Regions from separate parts of the Streptomyces sp. NPDC002446 genome, predicted to be linked through region 2. Evidence: riboswitches for the same ligand, from Rfam matches in the RefSeq annotation. Region 2 holds a riboswitch; each other region holds the start of a gene.

Region 1 (2,256 bases), on a different contig from region 2:
CCTTGACGCCCTGCCGGACCAGCCAGCGGCAGATCCCCGCCGTCACCACGCTCTTGCCGGCGTCGGACGTCGTACCCGCCACCAGCAGACCACCGCCGACGCCCCCGCCGGACCCCGCCAACCGCCCGCTCACCGTTGCCTCCCGATCCCGCGCCGCAGCGCGCCCACCGCCAGCCGCCCCGCCACCGTCGTCGCCAGCGCCAGCACACTCACCCGGCGCGAGAGCCGCACCGCCCGCTCGATGTCGTCCACCGCGACCGGCCGTGCCCCGCCGTTGAGCACCGGGCGGTGCTCGACCCGCCCGCCGTACGCCAGCGTGCCGCCCAGCCGTACGCCCAGAGCACCCGCGAACGACGCCTCCACCGGGCCCGCGTTGGGGCTCGGGTGCGCACCGCCGTCCGCCCGCCAGGCCCGCAGCGCGCCGCGCCGGTCGGGACCGGCGAGCACGGTCAGTGCGGCGGTCAGCCGGGAGCCGGGCCAGCCGGCGAGGTCGTCGAGCCGGGCCGAGGCCCAGCCGAAGCGGCGGTGGCGCGGCGACTTGTGACCCACCATCGCGTCCAGGGTGTTGACGGCGCGGAACGCCACGAGACCGGGCACACCGCCCAACGCGCCCCACACCAGGGCGCCCACCACCGCGTCCGAGGTGTTCTCGGCGACCGACTCCACCACCGCGCGGGCCATCTGCCCGCCGTCCAGCGCCTGGGGATCGCGACCGCACAGATGCGGCAGCCGCTCCCGCGCCACGTCCAGATCCGCCGCCGCGAGCGCACCGCCGACGGCCCGTGCCTCGCGGCCCAGCGAGGTGCCGCCCAGCACGGCCCAGACCGTCGCCGCGGTCAGCGCGACCCGGGCGCCGCGGTGGCCTCCCACGGCGCGCTGGACCAGCGCGGCACCGGCGGCCGCACCGCCCGCGCACAGCACGGCGTGCGCCGCACCGTACCCGCGGTGGTCGCGCCACAGCCGGCGTTCCACGGCGCCCGCGGCCCGGCCGAACGCGGCCACCGGATGGCCGCGCCGCGGATCCGCCGCGATCAGATCGCCGAGGAAGCCGAGGACCGCGCCGCACGCATATCCCGCGTGTTCGCCGCGCATCGGGTCAGCCCGCCGTCAGGCCTCGAAGGGGCCCTGCGGCAGCGGGAAGTGGGGCTCTCGAACGGCGGCCGGGCATGGCGGTATGTCCTCACTCAGGGTCCGCGCCCTGGCTCGACGTGACGGCGACAAGAGTCTCCTGGCTCCCGGATCGGCGTGGCCTCCGGCCTTCCAGTCCTGTGTACGCGGTGCGGCGTACACGAGGCGGACCGTGGCCTTCGCTGGAGGAACGCTCCCCGGTGACAGTGGCGGGACCGCGCCGGATTCTCACCGGACTTCCTCATCTGTCGCCGATTGGCTCCGGCAGTCCACCACGCCCCGCGAATGCCCGTCAACTCACCCTTGACCTGCGACGCTGCCCCGTGGCAGGGGCTGTGGCACACGCCACAGGGTGGCAACGGCGTCACAGACGGTTGCCCCCGCACCTGATCCCACGTCACTATCGGGTGCACGGCGGCGAAGGGGCCGCCGGAAGGGGGCTGGGGGATGCCGGAGAGCGCCGGTCATCACGAGATCCGCATCAGGATCACGGGGACGAACAATCCGCAGCAGGACATCGACGACCTCCGCGCGTGGCTGGAGCGCGAACCCTGGCTGACCCGTCGGGAACACGCGTGGGAGCAGCGGCCGCGGCCCGCGCACGAGGCGGACGGCACGGACCCGGCCGCCGCACCCGGCCCGGCCGACATGGCCGTGGGCGTGGACGACCTGATCCTGGTGATCGTGGGTGCGGTCGCCGCCGAGGCCGCCAAGGGCCTCGGCATCGCCCTGCGGGAGTGGCTGCGGCGCCGCAAGGAGGAGCGGGCCGAGGGCGAGGTGCCCGCCGTCGACGTCGGCACGGGCGGCGAGCTGCACGCGGTCGGCGACACCGAACGCCCGGATCCCGGCAGCCCGGCGCATGAGGGCGGCAGCACCGGCGAGGGCTGACCCGGATGGTCGAATACGACGCGCGGGGAAAGATCAACCGCGCGGTGCTCATCGGTGTCCACGACTATGCGGCGCTGAGCGGTCTGCCGGCGGTGGAGGACAACGCCCCCGAGCTCCGGCGCGCGCTGACCGGCACCGATCTGTTCACCGCCGACGAGGTCACCGTCTGCCGCCCCGTGGAGCCGTGGGAGGTGGCGCAGGCGCTCAAGACCGCCGCCGACGAGGCGCGCGGTCTGCTGC
Region 2 (2,256 bases):
GTTGTAGCGCAGCTGCGAGCCCGCGAAGGCCGTCCAACCGCGCAGCTCGGCGAGCGTGTTGGCCTGCGCGATCTCCCAGGCGGGCCAGTCGGAGACGCCGATGTACTGGACCTTGCCGGAACGCACCAGGTCGTCGAGCGCCCGCATGACCTCCTCGACCGGGGTGAAGTTGTCCCGTGCATGCACCCACAGCACATCGAGGTGGTCGGTGCGCAGCCGGTCCAGACTCGCCTCCACCGACCGGACGAGGTTCTTGCGGTGGTTGCCGGCCGCGTTCACATCGCCCTTGCGGGTCGCGCAGGTGTACTTGCTGGCGAGGACGAACCCGTCCCGGCGCCCTTCGAGCAGCTCCCCGAGCATCCGCTCGGCGGCGCCGTCAGTGTAGTTGTTCGCGGTGTCGACGAAGTTGCCGCCGGCGTCCGCGTAGGCGTCCAGGATCCGGCCGCTGGTCTCCTTGCCGGCGCCCCACCCCCACTCCTCGCCGAAGGTCATGGTCCCCAGGCTCAGCTCGCTCACCCGCAGACCGGTCCTGCCGAACAGTGTGTAGCGCACGGTGTTCCCTTCGCTCGGTACGTGATCGGCACGCTAGGCGCTGGAGCGCACTCCAGCTCAAGGCCTGCTCGAATGCGGATACCCGATGCCTGCGGAAGGGCCTAAGGTGACGAGTGCGTCTGGTTCGCCCTGCCCGCCAGGCAGGCGCGTCGTAAGAGGGAACCCGGTGTGAATCCGGGACTGCCCCGCAGCGGTGAGTGGGAACGACCGCCGTCATACGCACTGGACCCGGCCGGGTCTGGGAAGCGACGGCCAGTAGGTGTCCGCCTCGGCGGATGTGCCCACGAGTCCGAATACCTGCCAGTGCCCCCGTGCGACCTGTGTGCGGGGTGATCTCGGTGACCTCGAGGGCGGGTCGGCGGACAAGTCAGGCGGCACGGGCGGCGGCAGCGCACCCACCCATCCGCCCGGTTCGGCCACCCTTCGCGCCCTCCCCCGTCCCCGGGGTCGAGTCGACACTCGCGAAGGAGAGTTCCGTGACCAGCACATCCGCAGCGGCGGCAGTACGGGCCACCGTGCACGGCTACCCCCGGCAGGGGCAGAACCGTGAACTGAAGAGGGCCATCGAGGGCTACTGGAAGGGCCGGGTGAGCGCGGACGCCCTGCGGACCACCGCGGCCGGGCTGCGCCGCGGCAACTGGCAGCGGCTCGCCGAGGCCGGTATCGACGAGGTGCCGACCGGCGACTTCTCCTACTACGACCACGTCCTGGACACCAGCGTGATGGTCGGTGCGATCCCGGAGCGGCACCGTGCCGCGGTGGCCGCCGACCGGTTGGACGGCTACTTCGCGATGGCCCGCGGCACCCAGGAGGTGGCGCCGCTGGAGATGACCAAGTGGTTCGACACCAACTACCACTATCTCGTACCGGAGTTGGGCCCGGACACGGTCTTCGCCGCGGACTCCGCCAAGCAGGTCGCCGAGCTGACCGAAGCCCTCGAACTCGGCCTGGCCGCCCGCCCGGTGCTGGTCGGCCCGGTCACCTACCTCCTGCTGGCCAAGCCCGCGCCCGGCGTCGCGGCGGGCTTCGATCCGCTGACACTGCTCGACCGGCTGCTGCCCGTCTACGCCGAGGTGCTCGCCGACCTCCGGGCGGCGGGCGCCGAGTGGGTGCAGCTCGACGAGCCCGCCCTCGTCCAGGACCGCTCCCCCGCCGAGCTGAACGCCGCGGCGCGCGCCTACCGCGACCTGGGCACCCTCACCGACCGCCCGAAGCTGCTGGTCGCCTCGTACTTCGACCGGCTCGGCGAGGCGCTGCCGGTGCTGGCGAAGGCGCCGGTCGACGGGCTGGCGCTGGACTTCACCGGCGCCGCGGCCGCCAACCTCGCCGATCTCGCCGCGGCCGGCGGGCTGCCCGGCAAGCGGCTGGTGGCCGGCGTCGTCAACGGCCGCAACGTCTGGCTCAACGACTTCGAGAAGTCGCTGGCCACGCTGGGCACCCTGCTCGGCCTCGCCGACCGGGTGGACGTGTCCTCCTCCTGCTCGCTGCTGCACGTCCCGCTGGACGCCGCCGCCGAGCCCGAGGTCGACCCGCAGATCGCCCGCTGGCTGTCCTTCGCCCGTCAGAAGTGCGCGGAGATCGTCACGCTGGCGCGCGGCCTGGCCCGGGGCACCGGGTCCATCAGGGCCGAACTCGCCGCCAACCGCGCCGCCCTGGCCTCCCGGGCCGGCTCCGCGCTCACCCATGACCCCGCGGTACGCGCCC
Region 3 (2,256 bases), on a different contig from region 2:
TCAGCGCCGACCCCCAGGCCGCCGACGACCTCACCCAGGAGACCTTTCTGCGCGCGCTCGGGAGCCTCCAGCACTTCAAAGGCCTTTCCTCCGCGCGCACTTGGCTGCTTTCGATTGCCCGACGCACCGTTGCGGACAGCCTCCGTCGCGCTGCCGCGCGCCCGCAGGTGTCGGGCCGAGAGGACTGGCAGTCCGCCGCCGAAGGCATCCAACCCCGCCACCTGCCCGGCTTCGAGGACGGCATAGCGCTCGCCGAACTCCTGGCCGCGATTCCGGCTGTACGCCGCGAAGCCTTCGTACTCACCCAACTCCTGGGCCTGCCCTATGCCGAAGCGGCCGCAGTCATCAACTGCCCCATCGGAACCGTCCGTTCGCGGGTGGCCCGCGCCCGGTCCACGCTGATCGAACTGCTGAGGGACGCCGAGACGCCCACCGCTCCGGACCAGAGCCTCAGCGCCCCTCGTCATCGCCACCGCACAGCCCCAAACCTCACACCGCGTCACCCGCAACAACAAGACAACGCCCGAGGCCACTCTGTTGCGGTGGGGGCGGGCGCCTCTACTCTGATGCGCGCAGTCGGTTCGCGCCCCGGGTCCGGTGGTGCGTCGTAAGAGGGAACCCGGTGGAAATCCGGGACTGTCCCGCAGCGGTGAGTGGGAACGAACGCCGTCAACGGCACTGGCCCCGTCCGGGGTCCGGGAAGCGACGGTCATTAGGTGTCGCCGGGAGGACCGGCCGATGCGCCCACGAGTCCGAAGACCTGCCACTGCGCGCGCGTGGGAAAGCACGCGGTGTTCACGGTGACCTCGAGGGCTGGGTCGGCGGTGCGGGCGGACGAAGGCGCGTACGGCGCGGCCGCCCTCTCACTCACCGGCCGTTCCTCGGGGCCGGGCGACGAGGGAGGACGTGTTCGTGACCGAGGCACACCGCGTCTGGGGCGGCCGCCGGTCCGCCCGGCCAGGGCCGTCGTACGGTGGCCGATGCTGAAGCCGGCCGGAAGGACCCCGGCACCGACCGCTTCGGGCGTCTGCCAAGGCACTCTGGGTGAGCTCTACCAAGGGCCGCTGTGGTCCGGCGCCGAGCCGGACATCGCCCTCGTGTCCTTTCCCGTGGACCGCCACTCCTGGGTGTACTTCACGCACGGCACCGAGCCACGGAATCCGCTGCCTCTCGGTAGGAAGGCGACGACGGCCGCGCACCTCTTCCTGCGGCACTTCGGGCTGACGCTGCCACCGGGGCGCTGGAGCACCCACTCGGACCTGCGGGTCGGGGTGGGCATGGCGAGTTCGACGGCGGACGTCGTGGCGACGCTGCGCTGTCTGTTCCGCGTCTTCTCCCTGCCGTACGACGCTGACGTCGTCACCGGCATTCTGTCGGCGATAGAGCGCGCCGACAGTGTCTTCCTCGACGAGTTCGCGCTCTACCTCAGCGGCCGGCACCGTGTCGTACGGGCCCTGGGCACCGGTATCGGCTTCCACACCGCCTTCGTCACGGAGCCGGGCACGGTGGACACCGCCGCGGTCACCCCGCTGCTGCTGCACCACTACCGGCGGCATGCCGCGGAGTACGAGCGGTGCCTGACCGACCTCCTCAAGGGCTTCGCCTCCGGTGACCCGGCGGCGGTGGCCCGGGCGGCGACCTTCAGCGCCGTGCTGTCCCAGGAGGTGCTGCCCAAGCACGCCTTCGAAGCCGTACTGGCTCACCGTGAGGAGTTCGGGGCGGACGGAGTCTTCGTCGCCCACACCGGCTCCCTCATCGGCTACCTCTTCTCCCGCCGGCCTGCGCCGTGTGTGAAGGACGAACTGTCCGCCCTCTTCCACTCGCTCGGCCACCAGTGCTCTTTCGCCCAAGGAGGCTACGGGTGATACACGCCCACATCGCCGACGCCCTGAAACTACCCGCCCTCGTCCGGCTGACGGACGGCATGGTCCTGCTCCGGTTCGAGTCGATGAAGATCTACTCGGCGCTCGCCGCCGTCCGGCATCTGCTGGACCGGGGCACGATCCGTCCCGGACAGACCCTGATCGACAGTTCCAGCGGCATCTACGCCTATGCCCTGGCGCTGGCCTGCCACCGTTACGACCTGCGGTGTCACATCGTGGCCTCCACCACGGTGGACGCCACGACGCTGGCCCAGCTGGAGATCTTCGGCGCCACGGTCGAGCAGGTCGAACCCTCGCAGAACCTCCGACTCGACCAGGAGTTACGGGTGCACAGGGTGCGGGAGATCCTCGCCGAGCGGCCCGGCGTCCACTG

Evidence for each region. Region 2 has a riboswitch for cobalamin ahead of metE (5-methyltetrahydropteroyltriglutamate--homocysteine S-methyltransferase). Riboswitches for the same ligand answer to the same signal wherever they lie in the genome.
Region 1: linked by a shared signal. The riboswitch ahead of ACWD6P_RS29220 (cobalamin biosynthesis protein) and the one ahead of metE (5-methyltetrahydropteroyltriglutamate--homocysteine S-methyltransferase) in region 2 are both predicted to bind cobalamin.
Region 3: linked by a shared signal. The riboswitch ahead of ACWD6P_RS24850 (GHMP family kinase ATP-binding protein) and the one ahead of metE (5-methyltetrahydropteroyltriglutamate--homocysteine S-methyltransferase) in region 2 are both predicted to bind cobalamin.

What each region holds. Positions count from the first base shown of each region.
Region 1 is NZ_JBSFYC010000066.1:32,982-35,237, forward strand. Features, by position in the region: gene ACWD6P_RS29215 (cobyric acid synthase) at 1-133, opposite strand, end outside; gene ACWD6P_RS29220 (cobalamin biosynthesis protein) at 130-1,092, opposite strand; cobalamin riboswitch at 1,222-1,371, opposite strand; gene ACWD6P_RS29225 (hypothetical protein) at 1,576-2,016, shown strand; gene ACWD6P_RS29230 (caspase family protein) at 2,022-2,256, shown strand, end outside.
Region 2 is NZ_JBSFYC010000006.1:58,911-61,166, forward strand. Features, by position in the region: gene ACWD6P_RS05595 (aldo/keto reductase) at 1-552, opposite strand, end outside; cobalamin riboswitch at 655-871, shown strand; gene metE (5-methyltetrahydropteroyltriglutamate--homocysteine S-methyltransferase) at 1,029-2,256, shown strand, end outside.
Region 3 is NZ_JBSFYC010000048.1:39,191-41,446, forward strand. Features, by position in the region: partial or broken gene ACWD6P_RS24845 (sigma-70 family RNA polymerase sigma factor) at 1-458, shown strand, start outside; cobalamin riboswitch at 560-782, shown strand; gene ACWD6P_RS24850 (GHMP family kinase ATP-binding protein) at 981-1,865, shown strand; gene ACWD6P_RS24855 (cysteine synthase family protein) at 1,862-2,256, shown strand, end outside.